DNA from 2 places in the Pseudoalteromonas sp. C8 genome. Region 1 is predicted to be linked to the other one. Evidence: predicted binding sites of a transcription regulator. Region 1 holds the regulator's gene; the other holds the start of a gene.
The links. The regulator FliA, encoded in region 1, starts transcription of late flagellar genes. The targets are predictions, from matches to a motif close to CTAAAGNTNNNNNNNNNNNNGCCGATA.
Positions count from the first base shown of each region.

Region 1 (7,918 bases):
TAAACACGTTAATGCGTAACCAACGTGTGGATATTCGCAGCTACTTAGTACTAAGCGCGACGGCACAAATTAATGTATTACAAGAAACAGTACGTCACTTTAAAAAAGTACAGTTAAGTGGTTGTATTTTCACTAAGTTAGATGAATCATTAAGTTTAGGTGAGATAATTAGTATTGCGATTCAAAATCGCCTTCCAATAGGGTATCTTACTAACGGTCAACGAGTGCCAGAAGATATTCGTGTTGCAAATGCTGAAAAACTAGTGAAAAAGGCTGAGCAGTTATATTTAAAAAGAACAAAAGCACAACATTCAAGGCACCAAGCAGTGGCGCCAAGTACAGTAGGGATGTATGATTAACACAGTATTAGATCAAGCAAGCGGCCTGCGCAAAATGAGTCAAAACAATAACAACGGCGTAAAAGTTATCGCTGTAACCGGTGGTAAAGGTGGGGTGGGGAAAACAAATGTTTCTCTAAATACCGCTATTGCACTAGGGCAACAAGGTAATAGAGTATTAGTGCTGGATGCTGACTTAGGTTTAGCAAACTGTGATGTGATGCTTGGTTTACGTGTAGAGCGCAATTTATCACACGTTTTGTCAGGTGAATGTGAGCTTGACGAGATTTTAGTTGAAGGCCCTGCTGGTATTAAAATTGTACCCGCTACATCGGGCTCGCAAAGTATGGTTGAATTATCGCCATCTGAGCATGCCGGGCTAATTCGTGCATTTAGCGAATTGAATACCGAATTTGATATTTTAATTGTAGATACAGCCGCTGGTATTTCAGACATGGTGCTAAGCTTCTCACGAGCAGCACAAGATGTAATGGTTGTAGTGTGCGATGAACCAACATCAATAACCGATGCTTACGCACTTATTAAAGTATTAAGCCGCGAGCACGGTGTTTATAAGTTCAAAATTGTTGCCAATATGGTCCGCAGTATGCGTGAAGGCACTGAATTGTTTGCAAAACTATCTAAAGTTACCGATCGCTTTTTAGATGTTTCAATGGAGCTAGTAGCAACGGTTCCTTATGACGAAAATATGCGCAAAGCAACACGTCGCCAAAAGGTGATTGTTGAGCTCTTTCCAAGTTCGCCAGCCGCTCTCGCGTTTAAAGCGCTGGCGACAAAAGCAGTTAAATGGCCAATACCAAATCAACCATCTGGGCATTTAGAGTTTTTCATTGAGAAACTAGTAAACGGCTAATTATGACAACATTGGTGAATAGAGCTATGGGATATCAATCAACACAAAACTTAAATGTGATTGTTGAGAAACATGCATCACTTGTTAAAAAAGTGGCATGTCATCTAATTGCTCGATTACCACCTAGCGTTCAGCTTGATGATTTAATTCAATCAGGAATGATAGGTTTAATAGAAGCTTCAAAAAACTTTGATGCAACAAAAGGCGCAAGCTTTGAAACCTTCGCCGGTATTCGTATTCGCGGGGCTATGCTTGATGAAATGCGTCGTGGTGATTGGGCTCCTCGTTCAGTACACCGTAAAAGCCGACAAGTTGCAGAAGCAATTACTGGGCTCGAAAGCAGTCTGAATCGCGAACCAACAGATACAGAAGTTGCTGAAAAACTTGAAATTTCACTCAATGAGTACCATCATATTTTAAATGATGTTAATACCAGTAAAGTATTAGGCATAGAAGACCTTGGTGTAGATGAGGATGTTATTACTCCCGTAGGCCAAGATTTAGCGCTAGACAAACCTTTTAATAATGTTAAAAATGATCGGTTTAATGAGTCTTTGCTAAATGCAATAAAGTCATTACCAGAGCGTGATGCAATGGTACTTTCTTTATACTATAACGATGAAATGAATTTAAAAGAAATAGGACATATACTCGATGTAAGCGAATCGCGTGTAAGTCAGATACATGGTCAGGCGATGATTAAGCTTAAAGCTAAAATCAATGACTGGATAAACTAGTAGTAAGTAAACTAAGGTTAATACCTCACTGGGGGATGTTTTGGATAAAAACATGAAAATTCTTGTAGTTGATGATTTTTCAACGATGAGACGAATTATAAAAAACCTATTACGTGACTTAGGTTTCACTAATGTTCAAGAAGCTGATGACGGGTCTACAGCTTTGCCTATGTTACAAAATCAAGTATTTGATTTTGTGGTTACAGATTGGAATATGCCGGGAATGCAAGGTATTGACCTTCTAAGAGCAATTCGTGCAGATGATAAGTTAAAACATATCCCTGTACTGATGGTAACGGCAGAAGCTAAAAAAGAACAAATAATAGCTGCAGCGCAAGCTGGCGTTAATGGTTATATTGTTAAGCCATTTACGGCTGGAACATTAAAAACTAAATTAGAAAAAGTATTTGAACGCTTAGGCTAATGATGGGGGAGAGGCTTATGTCAGCACCAGCTGCGCCTCAAATAACGTTAGAACAAGCTCGTCAACTCGTCATTTATTTAGAAAACGATGAGCAAGATAAAGCTAATCAGTTGATTTTAGAGACAGCTTCGCAAGAGCAGTCTAAATTATTTGCTGAAGTTGGGAAGTTGACTCGTCAACTGCACGAAGCACTTAAAAGCTTTGAGCTTGATACTCGCTTAACTAACATAACGACAGATGCGATTCCAGATGCTAAAAAGCGGCTTAATTATGTTATAGAAATGACAGAAAATGCGGCTAATAAAACAATGGATGCTGTTGAGGCTAGTTTACCTATAGCACAGCAACTTGCAGATGAAATATCTCATATCAAACCGACATGGGATCGTTTAATGAGTCGGGAGATTGAGCTTGGTGAGTTTAAACAACTTTGCCATAGTATCGATAAGTTTATGAATAACTCTCATCATAAAACGGATGAGCTTCAAAGCTTAATGACAAATGTACTAATGGCTCAAGACTATCAAGACTTAACAGGTCAAGTTATTCGCCGTGTTATAGAACTTGTTAGAGAAGTAGAAGAAAGCTTACTTCATCTTTTAACAGCGTTTGCTGAACAAGATGACAGTGACAACACAGCGAATAAAGTAGAACAACAAAAAATAAAAGAACCAGTTGCCACACAAACTTTAGCAGGTCCTGAAGGCCCTATTATTGATAAAGAATCGCGTAATGATGTTGTGTCTGATCAAGATGAAGTCGATGATCTTTTATCAAGTTTGGGCTTCTAAGAGGAGAGTAACTGCATGTTTGAAGTCGATGAAGATATTTTACAAGACTTTCTTGTAGAGGCAGGAGAAATCCTAGAGCTTTTATCTGAACAGTTAGTTGAACTGGAAAATAATCCAGAAGATACCGAGTTACTAAATGCCATATTTAGAGGCTTTCACACTGTAAAAGGTGGTGCAGGCTTTTTAGCTATGACAGAACTTGTTGATGCTTGCCACGGCGCTGAAAACGTATTTGATTTACTACGTCAAGGCGTGCGAACGGTCAATTCAGAGTTAATGGATGTTATTTTACAAGCGCTCGACACCATTAATGAAATGTTCGCGACTATCCAAAATAGGGATAAGCCGGAACCAGCAGATCCTGAGTTACTTCAAACCCTCCATATTTTGGGCCTACCTCCAACAGAAGCCGAGCTTAACGGAGTCGCTTCAGAAACTGACGTTGAACAACCTCTTGATGAAGTAGTTGATACGCCAATAGCTGATGAGGAAGATCCATTTGCATTTGATGAAATGTTTAGTGGAACTCCTTCGGTTAGTGACGCTGAAATAAACGAAATCACTGAAGATGAATTTGAAAACTTACTTGATGAACTACACGGTAAAGGACAAGGTCCTGCAGTTGAAAAGCCAGTAGCAAGTAGTAGTGATTTTAATGGTGATATTACTGATGATGAATTTGACAGCTTATTAGACGAGTTACATGGAGTTGGCAGTTTTGGTGAGGTTGCGAGTAAAGCACCTGAGCAAAGTAGTGCAGTTAAAGCGCCTGTAGAATCAGCTAAACCAGCGTCAAATACTGCTAATTCATCAGATGATGAAATTAGTGATGATGAATTTGAAGCGCTTCTCGATGAACTTCATGGCAAAGGCACTGCACCTAAATCAATAGAAAGCACTCCAGCTGTGAAACAGCCCAATATTCCAGCTAAACCAGCTGCAAAAACGAGTGTGCCTGTAAAAAAACCAGAACCTGTAAAAGCACCCGCTTCTAAACCGGTAGAAAAACCGGTTGCTAAAGCAGCGCCAGCAACGCCTAAAAAATCAGCGCCACCAGCAGCAGAGACGACAGTTCGCGTAGATACAAAACGACTTGACCAAATTATGAATATGGTTGGTGAGTTAGTACTTGTGCGAAATCGTTTGGTTAGTTTAGCGACCAACTCAGACAGTGAAGCAATGGGTAAAGCAATCTCTAACTTAGATGTAGTGACTGCTGATATTCAAGGCGCGGTTATGCAAACACGAATGCAACCAATTAAAAAGGTATTTGGTCGTTTCCCTCGCGTAGTACGCGATTTAGCACGCAGCTTAAACAAAGACATTGACTTACAACTTGTAGGTGAAGAAACCGATTTAGATAAAAACTTAGTGGAAGCACTAGCCGATCCGCTTGTGCATTTAGTTCGAAACTCAGTTGACCACGGTATTGAAATGCCAGCTGTTCGTGAGGCTGCCGGTAAGCCTAGAACAGGTAATGTTACTTTATCAGCGTCTCAGGAAGGCGACCATATTTTGTTGACCATTAAAGATGATGGCGCTGGTATGGATGCTGAGAAACTGAAAAAAATAGCAATTAGTAAAGGCGTGCTCGATCACGATCAAGCGAGTCGACTTTCTGACACTGAAGCATACAACCTAATTTTTGCACCTGGCTTTTCTACAAAAGAAGAGATATCTGATATCTCAGGTCGTGGTGTTGGAATGGATGTGGTGAAAACTAAAATCACCCAATTAAACGGCTCTGTAAGTATTCAATCTGAGTTAGGTGTAGGTACTATTTTAGAGATAAAAGTACCACTTACCTTAGCCATATTACCGACCTTAATGGTAATTGTTGGCGCACAAACATTTGCGTTACCACTTGCAGGTGTTAGTGAAATATTCAACTTAGATTTAACGAAAACAAATGTGGTTGATGGGCAATTAACAATTATTGTGCGTAAAAAGGCAATACCGTTATTCTACCTCGAGCACTGGTTAGTTAAAGGCTCAGATCGTTCACAGCGAAAAGCAAAAGGCCATGTAGTTATTGTGCAAATTGGTACGCAGCAAATTGGTTTTGTTGTTGACTCATTAATTGGCCAAGAAGAAGTAGTGATTAAGCCGCTTGATGCGTTACTTCAAGGAACACCAGGTATGGCAGGTGCTACAATAACTTCGGATGGTGGCATTGCACTGATTTTAGACGTTCCAAACATGTTAAAACATTACGCAGGCTAATAATAAAGTAGGTATATATTTAATATATACCTACGCATAAATTTAATAAGAGAGCTAAATGGCCGTTAAAGTTTTAGTTGTTGATGATTCAAGCTTTTTTCGCCGCAGAGTAAGCGAAATCCTTGAGCAAGATAGCGATATACAAGTTATAGGCTTTGCTGTGAATGGCAGAGAAGCTGTTGAAAAAGCAGCTCAGCTACGTCCAGATATGATCACTATGGATGTCGAAATGCCTGTGCTTGATGGTATTAGCGCAGTTAAAGAGATAATGGCGAGTAATCCAACCCCGATCTTAATGTTTTCATCACTAACACGTGATGGCGCAACAGCAACGTTTGATGCGCTAGATGCTGGAGCAATGGATTTTTTACCGAAAAAATTTGAAGACATCGCTCGCAATAATGAAGACGCTATAAAGCTTTTACAAAATAAAGTGAAAGATATAGGGCGAAGACGTTTACCGCGAACGTTTAAAGCTGCAACACCACCTAAGCCAGTAATATCAACTAAACCGATAACAAGCTCACTTTCGCAAAGAACAAACACACTAACGCCTTCGATAAAACAACCCGATAGAAGCTTTCAAAGAGCAGCCCCTACAACATCGTCAGGTTCAAATATTGCCTCAATGCGAGCAAGTGGAAAGCAATACCAGCTTGTGGCTATTGGCACTTCTACAGGTGGCCCTGTTGCACTACAAACTATATTAACTCAATTGCCTGCTAATTTCCCTCATCCTATTTTGCTTATTCAGCATATGCCAGCTGCTTTTACACCTGCATTTGCGGCACGTTTAAATGGTCTGTGCCAAATAAAAGTGAAAGAAGCGCAACAAGGTGACCGCTTACAACCAGGAACTGCTTATCTAGCGCCTGGCGGACAGCAGATGATGGTAGAAGGGCGTGGTGCAAATAGAACTCTGCGCGTATTTGAAGATCATAGCGAGAGAATAAGTTATAAACCGAGTGTAGATGTAACTTTTGCCAGTGCAGCAAAAACGTATCAAGGCGATGTGCTTGCTATCGTTTTAACAGGCATGGGCGCTGATGGACGTGACGGTGCAAGAATGTTAAAACAAACGGGTGCAACCATTTGGGCACAGGATGAAAAAAGCTGTGTTGTTTATGGAATGCCTCAAGCCATTGCTAATGCGGGGCTTTCGAGTGAAAGTTTAGCATTAAGCGATGTTGCAGCACGTATCAAGAGAGAGGTAGGTTGTGGATAAACTCTCAATATTTGGACTATTTGTAGCACTTGGTGCAATAGGTCTAGGTTACTCTTTAGAAGGCGGCGTTGTTTCTGCTTTATTTAATGGTCCTGCCCTTATTATTGTATTAGGCGGCACGCTTGGTGCTGTTATGTTGCAAACATCAGCAAGTACCTTTAAAAAAATGCTAAATATGAGCTCTTGGGTTTTTGTTGCGCCACAATATGATATTGAAGATGCAATAGAGCAAGTTAAGCGGTGGTCTCATAAGGCACGTCAAGAAGGTTACTTAGCGCTTGAAAACGAAGCGCTAGCTCACCCAGATGCATATGCAGCAAAAGGTTTAAGCTTGCTTGTAGATGGCTGCTCAGAGCAAAAACTACGTGACACGCTTGAAATTGATTTACTGCTAGAACGCGATCGCTTGCTTGAAGCCGCACGTGTTTATGAAGCGATGGGGGGCTACAGTCCTACCATTGGTATTTTAGGTGCTGTGCTTGGTTTAATACAGGCAATGTCGTTTATTACCGATCCACAAATGCTTGGTGCAGGCGTTGCAACGGCATTTATTGCGACCATTTATGGTGTTGGTTTAGCTAATTTATTGTTTTTACCTATGGCAAATAAGTTAAAACAGCGTGTAGAGCAAAAAATGCTTTACCATGAAATGCTTGCCGAAGGTGTGATTGCAATAAGCGTTGGTGAAAGCCCAGTAAATATAGAATTAAAGCTTGAAGCCTATCGTGTAGAGCGTCCTAATTTAGTGGACGAATAACATGCTACGCCGACGACTGCGTCACTCTGCTCCTAAAAGTCAACATACAGAGCGTTGGCTTGTATCGTATGCCGATTACATGACCATTATGTTTGCTTTTTTTGTGGTGCTGTATGCGATAGCGATCAACAAAGAAGAACAATTTCAAATATTGTCAGACTCCCTTGAACACGTTTTTGATAAATCTGCCCGCCAGCACTCCCAGCAAGGTGAGGGCGTCAATGGTAATGGAATATTGACTGATAGAGTGACACCTGAACAAGAAGTTCTTTATGGTGAAAGTATTTTAAAAGAAGAACAAGGTCCAGAGTTACTCGACGGTCAAAGTGATACAAGTAACATACAACAAAAATATTTAGGAAAACCACTTGATAGCTTACTTACTAAGCTGCAGTCAGCGCTTATTGATGAAATTCGTGATGGAGAAGCCAGTTTAGAGCTTAATCAAGATTGGCTGATTATAGAGCTAAGCTCAGGTATGTTATTTTCAAGTGGTAGCTCAGTTGCACATTCTAGGGCAAAACAAGTCGTCAAAATTGTTAAAGATAT
Region 1 covers NZ_WTKT01000021.1:49,981-57,898, forward strand. Annotated here, with positions in the region: gene flhF (flagellar biosynthesis protein FlhF) at 1-359, shown strand, start outside; gene GQR39_RS17315 (MinD/ParA family protein) at 352-1,212, shown strand; gene GQR39_RS17320 (RNA polymerase sigma factor FliA) at 1,239-1,949, shown strand; gene cheY (chemotaxis response regulator CheY) at 1,990-2,373, shown strand; gene GQR39_RS17330 (protein phosphatase CheZ) at 2,391-3,164, shown strand; gene GQR39_RS17335 (chemotaxis protein CheA) at 3,180-5,387, shown strand; gene GQR39_RS17340 (chemotaxis response regulator protein-glutamate methylesterase) at 5,446-6,612, shown strand; gene GQR39_RS17345 (flagellar motor protein) at 6,605-7,369, shown strand; gene GQR39_RS17350 (flagellar motor protein MotB) at 7,371-7,918, shown strand, end outside.

Region 2 (7,918 bases), on a different contig from region 1:
ACGTAGCTTCATCTTTTAATTCAGACTTACCCATTAATACCTTAAAGCCTAAGCTTACATCTTGTTTTGCATTTGCTTTAAATAATCCGCCAGCGATTGTTATCTCTGCTTTAGTTTCGTTATATATATAGTCGGGATAAAACTGAATTAGGTAATGGCGGCTTATTAATTGATATACCTTCGCTTCGTCACCGCTCAAACTCGCTGACTTTAACTGCTTAGCCGTAGGCACAATGGCATGATGCGCAGCCACTTTTGAATCGTTAAAACATTTACTACGCTTTTTTACATCAGCCCCATTTACCAATTCGGTGCTTTGCCCACCATTAGCACTTATAGCTTTAAAAATAGCAGATGCATCTTGATGGTGATCTTTAGGTAAATAACGATTATCAGAGCGTGGGTAAGTTATTAGTTTATGACGTTCGTAAAGTATTTGGCAAATATCCAACACCTTTTGAGCTGGCATACCAAATGCTTTAGCCGCATCTATTTGCAGTGCAGATAGGTTATACGGTAATGGAGCACTTTGTTTTTTTTGTTTTTGGTCAAGTGAAGTAAGCTCAGCACTTTGCTTTGTAATGCGTGAAGCAACATTTTGTGCAAGTGCTTTGTTAAGTATTCGCCCTTCTTCATCTTGATGTGGCTCACATGCTTTACTAGGAACCCACTTAGCTATGAATGGCTGGTTATCTGGAGTAAGTAAATGCGCCTGTACATCGTAAAAAGGCTTAGATACAAAGTGTGCTATTTCGTTATCTCTATTAACAACAAGACCTAAAATAGGGGTTTGTACTCGCCCTACCGAAAGCACATTACCAAACCCTGCTTTTTGCCCAGCTAGTGTGTATGCACGTGTTAAATTCATACCAAATAGCCAATCAGCACGAGAGCGCGCTAAAGCAGATACACTTAACGGAATAAAATCTCGATTAGAACGCATAGTACCCAGTGATTTCTTTACCGCCGATAAGTTTAAATCACTAATGAGTAAGCGTTGCGTACTCTGCTTTTTAGCCTGACTTATTTTAGCTTCTTCAATTACTTGATCGACTAGTAGCTGGCCTTCACGGTCTGGATCGCCAGCGTGAATAAGTTGCGAGGCTTGTTTAATTAATTTTTTTAAAACAGTGAGCTGTTTACGTGTTTTGGTTTTGGCTTTTAACTTCCACTGTTCAGGTATGATAGGTAGGTGTTCAAACTGCCACTTTTTAAAGCGCTCATCGTAATCATCGGGTTCTGCTTGTTCTAGCAAATGTCCAATACACCACGATACACAATCGCCATTAGCGACTTCTATATAACCATCATATTTTTTATGTGGTTTTGGTAACGCATCAGCAATAGCGCGTCCAAGTGAAGGTTTTTCTGCAATGTAGAGTTTCATAGCCTGCTCATCACTGTTTATATAAACAGTAGTCTAGCACAGCTATTTTAAAGGAGGGAACTTTTTGTAACTATTGGCTAGCTGGGCTTTTTTTGTCTTTTGTTAAAATATAAATAAGCGGAAGATAACAAACAACAACGGTGCCTATATTAATAAATGGCAATAAGGTTTTATAAATGTATGTACTATAAGAAAGATCCCATAAATGGCGGTCGACTAATCTAAATAGCTGTAAAATTGGTGCCATAATAACAACCAATTGACCTAATACGCATTGCCATAAATAAACCTTATCTTTTAAACCCAGATATGCGATGAGTGCCATCCAAGCAATATCATTAAGGGCCCAAACAAGGTATCGATAAACATAAATCCCATTATCAAACTCTTTCAAGTAAGGATGAATAATGGTTCCATATAAAAAAAAAGCGGCTGTAATTAAAGCGAAACGCAGGGCCAAATAATCTTTTCTAAAATAAAAGATGAAAATAGCAGGGCTTAAAATAAACACCCAACTAGTATCTAATATCAATATAGTCTTTAAAAACCATTCAGGCATTAGAGTTAATCAAGTTTTTTTTCATCATCGTCATTACCACCGCCATTTCCTGGCATATGACTAAACTTATCGACCTTTTTCATAAACTATTCCGTTACATTTGTTAAAGAAAGCATACTTTATGATAAATAAGTGTGTTTGCCAATAAAAGTTATCTTACATCTATAGGAGCTGACTCTTTTGCTTTACCTTGTAATATAGATATTTCTACTCGGCGATTCCTGCGGCGATCTTCATCGGTGTCATTCGGTACAAGTGGTCGTGTTTCAGCTCGACCAACCACCATCATTCGGGTTTTATCAAATCCTTGGACTTTTTGCAGTTCACTTGCAACGGCTACAGCACGCTTTGATGATAGGTCCCAATTATTAATATATAACTCATTTGATACCTGAAAATCATCTGTATGGCCAGATACTGTTATTTCACCGGGTACATCTTTTAACAGCACACCGATATCTTGAATTATAGGTTTAAACTTAGGTTGTAAAAATGCACTACCTGAAGGAAATGAACCATTCTCCCTAATTCGAATAATTATTTGCTGCCCTAAAGACTCAAGCTCAATTGCGCCATCGATTATTTGCTTTTCAAGCTGCTGCGCTATCTTTTTAACAAGCTCGTTAGTTTGCTCCTGATCGGCTGCTGAAGTTGCTTGCTCAGAAGATTCTTCTTGTGAGGTACTACGAGATTCGCCACCGCGTTTATCCCCGCGCTGTTCTTGCCTGCCGCCTGCTGAGCTTTCATCGCCAGCCTGAAACTCTAACATTTGTTGAGTCATTTCGACTGTTTGCTGCTGAATGGTTTCTATTGGGGTTGGCTCTGGTTTGCCTGGGGTAAACTCCATGGCAATAACAGAGGTCCCTTTAGGGATGTCTTTTACTTCAATTTTATTCTGCACGCCAAAAGCAAACTTCATAGAGCCCGCAATTTGTTTAAACTTAAGTACATCCATTTCTGAAAACGCGAGCAAGAGTACAAAAAAGCACATTAACAGTGACATTAAATCGGCAAACGTTCCCATCCATGCAGGTAGACCTGGTGGTGGACATTTGCACTCTTGATCAGACATAGTTACTCCTCGGTATCTACTTTGCGTTTAGATTCAGCTAAGTAATTTTTCAAAATACCTTCGATTACTTTTGGATTTTGACCATCTTGTATACCTAAAATAGCATCCAAAATTAAACGCTGATTCATCGCTTCCTCGTCTTTACGCAGTTCAAGTTTTACCTGAATAGGAATTGCCACAACATTGGCTAAAAACGCGCCATATAAAGTTGTTAATAGTGCTACTGCCATTGCCGGACCAATTGCCTTTGGGTCATCCATGTTAGACAACATTGCAACCAAACCAATTAGAGTACCAATCATACCCATTGCAGGCCCTATATCAGCTAACGACTTAAATAAACCCGCGCCCAATTCATGGCGAGTCGTGGTTAGAGAAATATCTTTTTGAAGTGTAGCGCGAACTACATCTGCGTCGTGGCCATCAACGAGCATATCGACGCCTTTGCGCATAAAGGGGTTTGGAATTTCAGCTTCTTCGAGTGCTAAAAAACCGCCTTTACGAGCTGAATCCGCAAGTTCTACTGCTTTTTCGATAAGTATTTCTGGCGTTTCGATTTTAAACATAAACGCTTTGGCAACAACTTTACCTATCCCCAAAAATTGCGACATAGTGAAGTTTGATAAAACAATAAAGAGTGAACCACCAAATACAATAACCACAGACGGGGTATTGTAAAACATAGCCATTTCACCGCTACTACTCATAAACATAGACATGACAATTAAGCCAATTGCGCCTAGGATCCCGATTATGGTTGCTAAATCCACATTTCCTCCAGAAGTTTCATGCTTAATGGCCTTATCATAAACTTTTATTATTAACTGCTTATCGGCAACATATTGAATTGCTTAAGCCATTTTTATAAATAAACATAAAAAGCAGCCTTTAGCACTATCTTAGATCAAGTTATAAGGGCTACCTAATTATCAATTGATTTATTAAACCAACAGACCGCTATTAAGGCTTTATTAATGCACTTGAAATATAATTTAACGTTATAAAGGTAAAAAACCAATATCATCCTTTGACCTAGTTTAGCATTCCCCCTAAAATTGACCCCTAAATTTATTATGTAAGCTGAAATAAAGATGGCGACTAAAAAACCTGAAAACTTAAGTTTCGAACAAGCACTAGAAGAATTATCTACAATCGTTAGTGACATGGAACAAGGTGACTTATCGCTTGAGCAATCGTTAAAGCAATTTGAGCGTGGAATTGCATTAGCAAGTGCTTCATCAGGGAAATTACAGCAAGCAGAACAAAAAGTATCAATTTTGATGGGGAATGGCGAAAAGTCAGTACTTACAAATTTTGATAATGATATGGAATAGCTGTGAGCATAAAAAATCATATTGAACGTGCTCAAAAAGATGTAGTAGCGACCTTACAACAGCATTTTAACCAGCCTCTCGATACAGAAGAAACGGTAAAGAACGCCACCCAGTATGGATTATTTAATGGCGGTAAAAGATTACGTCCATTTTTAGTTTATGCCACAGGTAAAATGCTCGGCGCAAACCATCAAGACTTAAACGTACTTGCTGCTGCAATTGAGTGTATTCATAGCTATTCGTTAGTCCATGATGATTTACCAGCAATGGACGACGACGACTTACGCCGCGGACGCCCTACTTGTCATATAGAGTTTGGCGAGGCAAATGCAATTTTAGCCGGTGATGCTCTTCAAACTCTTGCTTTTGAGCTTATTGCGAATCACAAATTTGAATGCTCATCGCAAACACAAGTAAAAATGATTGCTACACTTGCCCACGCATCAGGCCTTCAGGGTATGGTTGGCGGACAAGGCCTTGATATAGCAGCAACTGATAAAGTAATTACCGTACAAGAGCTTGAGCGAATACATAAGCTAAAAACCGGGGCTCTAATTAATTGCGCAATTACACTTGGTGCACTGTGCAGTGAAAAGGCTGATCAACAAACCTTAGAAAATTTAAGTGTTTTTGGGTATGCTATAGGGCTAGCATTTCAAGTACACGACGACATTTTAGATGTTGAAGGCGATACAGTTATTTTAGGAAAGCCACAAGGCTCCGATATTGCCGCGAATAAAGCGACATATCCGGCGTTATTAGGTATGCTAGGCGCTAAAGAAAAGGCGCAAAATTTAATACAACAAGCCCATGAAGCGTTAGCAAATATAGATGCTGACACAACACTTCTTGCGTCGCTAGCAAATTACCTAATTGAGCGTGACCACTAATTTTTGCTCATACGTATTGCAATTAGCACTGACATTATTACTCAACATTAATTATTCGTAAAAGCTTTGAATTAATTAATGTTAGCGAAGGATATATATAAAACCATGACACTTGATAGTAGCAAGTATCCATTACTTAATTTGGTTGACGAGCCAGCCCAATTGCGTGACTTAGCGCAAGACAAACTCCCTGCATTTAGCAATGAGCTGCGCGATTATTTACTCAACTCAGTATCGCAAAGTAGCGGTCATCTAGCGTCTGGTTTAGGGACGGTTGAACTAACCGTTGCCCTGCATTATGTTTATAACACTCCAGACGATCGCCTAGTTTGGGATGTGGGTCATCAAGCTTATCCGCATAAAATTCTTACTGGTCGTCGCGACCAAATGCACACTATTCGCCAAAAAGATGGTTTGCACCCTTTTCCTTTTCGCGATGAAAGCCAATACGATACGTTTAGCGTAGGCCATTCAAGCACATCTATTTCAGCTGCTTTAGGTATGTCTATTGCTGCACAAAAAGAAGGTAAAGGTCGAAAGTCTGTAGCCATTATTGGTGACGGAGCTATAACCGCAGGCATGGCATTTGAAGCGATGAATCATTTAGGCGATGTAAAATCAGACATGCTTATTATTTTAAATGATAACGAAATGTCGATATCTGAAAATGTTGGCGCATTAACAAATCACTTTGCTCGAATTTTATCAGGTAGCTTTTATACTAACATTCGTGAAGGTAGTAAAAAGTTACTCTCAGGTGTGCCTCCGGTAAAGCAACTTGCCAGTAAAATGGAAGAGCATATTAAAGGTATGATGATCCCGGGTACCTTCTTTGAAGAATTAGGTCTAAATTACATCGGCCCTATTGATGGCCACGATGTAAACATGCTTGTAGATACATTACGTAATATGCGTAACTTAAAAGGTCCACAGCTTTTACATATAAAAACGCAAAAAGGTAAGGGCTACAAACCGGCTGAAGCCGATCCTATTGGCTACCATGGTGTACCAAAATTCGATCCGAGAACAACTAGCCTGCCTAAATCTAAACCTAGTGCTGCTACTTTTTCAAAAGTATTCGGTGATTGGTTATGCGATATGGCCGAACAAGACAGCAAGTTAATGGCTATCACGCCTGCAATGCGCGAAGGTTCAGGCATGGTACGTTTTTCTAAAGAGTTTCCAGATCAATACTTTGATGTGGCCATTGCAGAGCAGCATGCTGTTACTTTAGCTGCTGGTTTTGCCTGTGAAGGTTTAAAACCTGTAGTTGCTATTTACTCGAGCTTTTTACAACGTGCGTATGACCAATTAATACATGATGTTGCACTGCAAAACTTACCTGTATTATTTGCCATTGACCGCGCTGGTATTGTTGGAGCCGATGGTGAAACTCACCAAGGTGCGTACGATTTAAGCTTTATGCGCTGCATTCCAAATATGGTAATTATGGCACCAAGCGATACCAACGAGTGCCGTCAAATGCTGTACACCGGCTATAAAGCAAATTGCCCAGTTGCTGTTCGTTACCCTCGCGGTAGTGCAGGTACTGCAGACATTGAAAGCACTATGCAACTGCTTGAAATAGGTAAGGCAGATACAATTAAGAAAGGCAGTAAAATTGCCATTTTATCGTTCGGTACATTACTTGAAAATGCACAGCTTGCTGCAGATGAATTAGATGCAACGCTTGTTAATATGCGTTTTATTAAACCACTTGATACCGCACTTTTAAATGAGCTTGCAACTAGCCACGATGTAATTGTTACGCTTGAAGATAATGCGATTGCTGGCGGTGCCGGCTCTGCAGTTAACGAATTCTTAGCAACGCAAAAAGCTGATATTAATATCCTTAACTTAGGTATTCCTGATGAGTTTATTAAACACGGCACCCAAGATGAAATGCACGATGAAATGGGGTTAGGCGAGCAAGGAATATTAACCGCTATTAAAGCGTTTATTAATTAACTTCCTATACATCTAAAGTTGAGCATATTAAAAAAGGAGCCTAGGCTCCTTTTTTAATATCAAATATTGCTGATCAGCGCATCCACACTTTAATATCAGCTAGGCCATTGCTTTGTAAAATACCTAATTGTTGATCAACGTTAGAATTTTGTTCAAACTCAAATGCATCAAGCTGATCATCAAACGTAATATTTGCAACACCATCACCACCGCGCTTTTTAACTTGGTGTAGTGAAATATCTGCTAGGTTAATAGATGTCTCCCAGCTAATTACCTGCCCACCCAAAAGTGGTAATGGATAAAATGACCAACCAATTGATGCCGTGATATTAGTTGTTTTTCCATTTGGTAATTGGAATGAATTAGCCGCTATTACTTTACAAAGATCTGAAGCATAGCTGTCTATTTTATTGCATTTAAAATCACGTAATAATAGTAAAAACTCATCACCACTCCAACGTGCCACATAGTCAGAACCCTGCGTACGCGAATTTAATAATGCAGCCATTTGCTGTAAGCAGCTATCACCTGCAATTGGGCCATAGGCATCATTGATACGGCTGAAGTTATCAAAGTTAATAATTACCAGCACCAGTGACTTGCCTTGTGCCTGCAGCGATTGTGAATTACGTTGAAAGTGTTCGATATCTTTAGGGAGTTGATCAAACAAAAAGCGACGGCTACGCAGCCCTGTTAGCTCATCTGAGT
Region 2 covers NZ_WTKT01000023.1:54,616-62,533, reverse strand. Annotated here, with positions in the region: gene GQR39_RS18100 (DNA topoisomerase III) at 1-1,387, opposite strand, end outside; gene GQR39_RS18095 (hypothetical protein) at 1,458-1,946, opposite strand; gene GQR39_RS18090 (flagellar motor protein MotB) at 2,098-3,018, opposite strand; gene pomA (flagellar motor protein PomA) at 3,021-3,788, opposite strand; gene GQR39_RS18080 (exodeoxyribonuclease VII small subunit) at 4,110-4,352, shown strand; gene ispA ((2E,6E)-farnesyl diphosphate synthase) at 4,355-5,242, shown strand; gene dxs (1-deoxy-D-xylulose-5-phosphate synthase) at 5,348-7,210, shown strand; gene GQR39_RS18065 (ligand-binding sensor domain-containing diguanylate cyclase) at 7,284-7,918, opposite strand, start outside.
Region 2: pomA (flagellar motor protein PomA) is a predicted target of FliA. The motif match lies at 3,848-3,874, and genes of this name have one in related genera.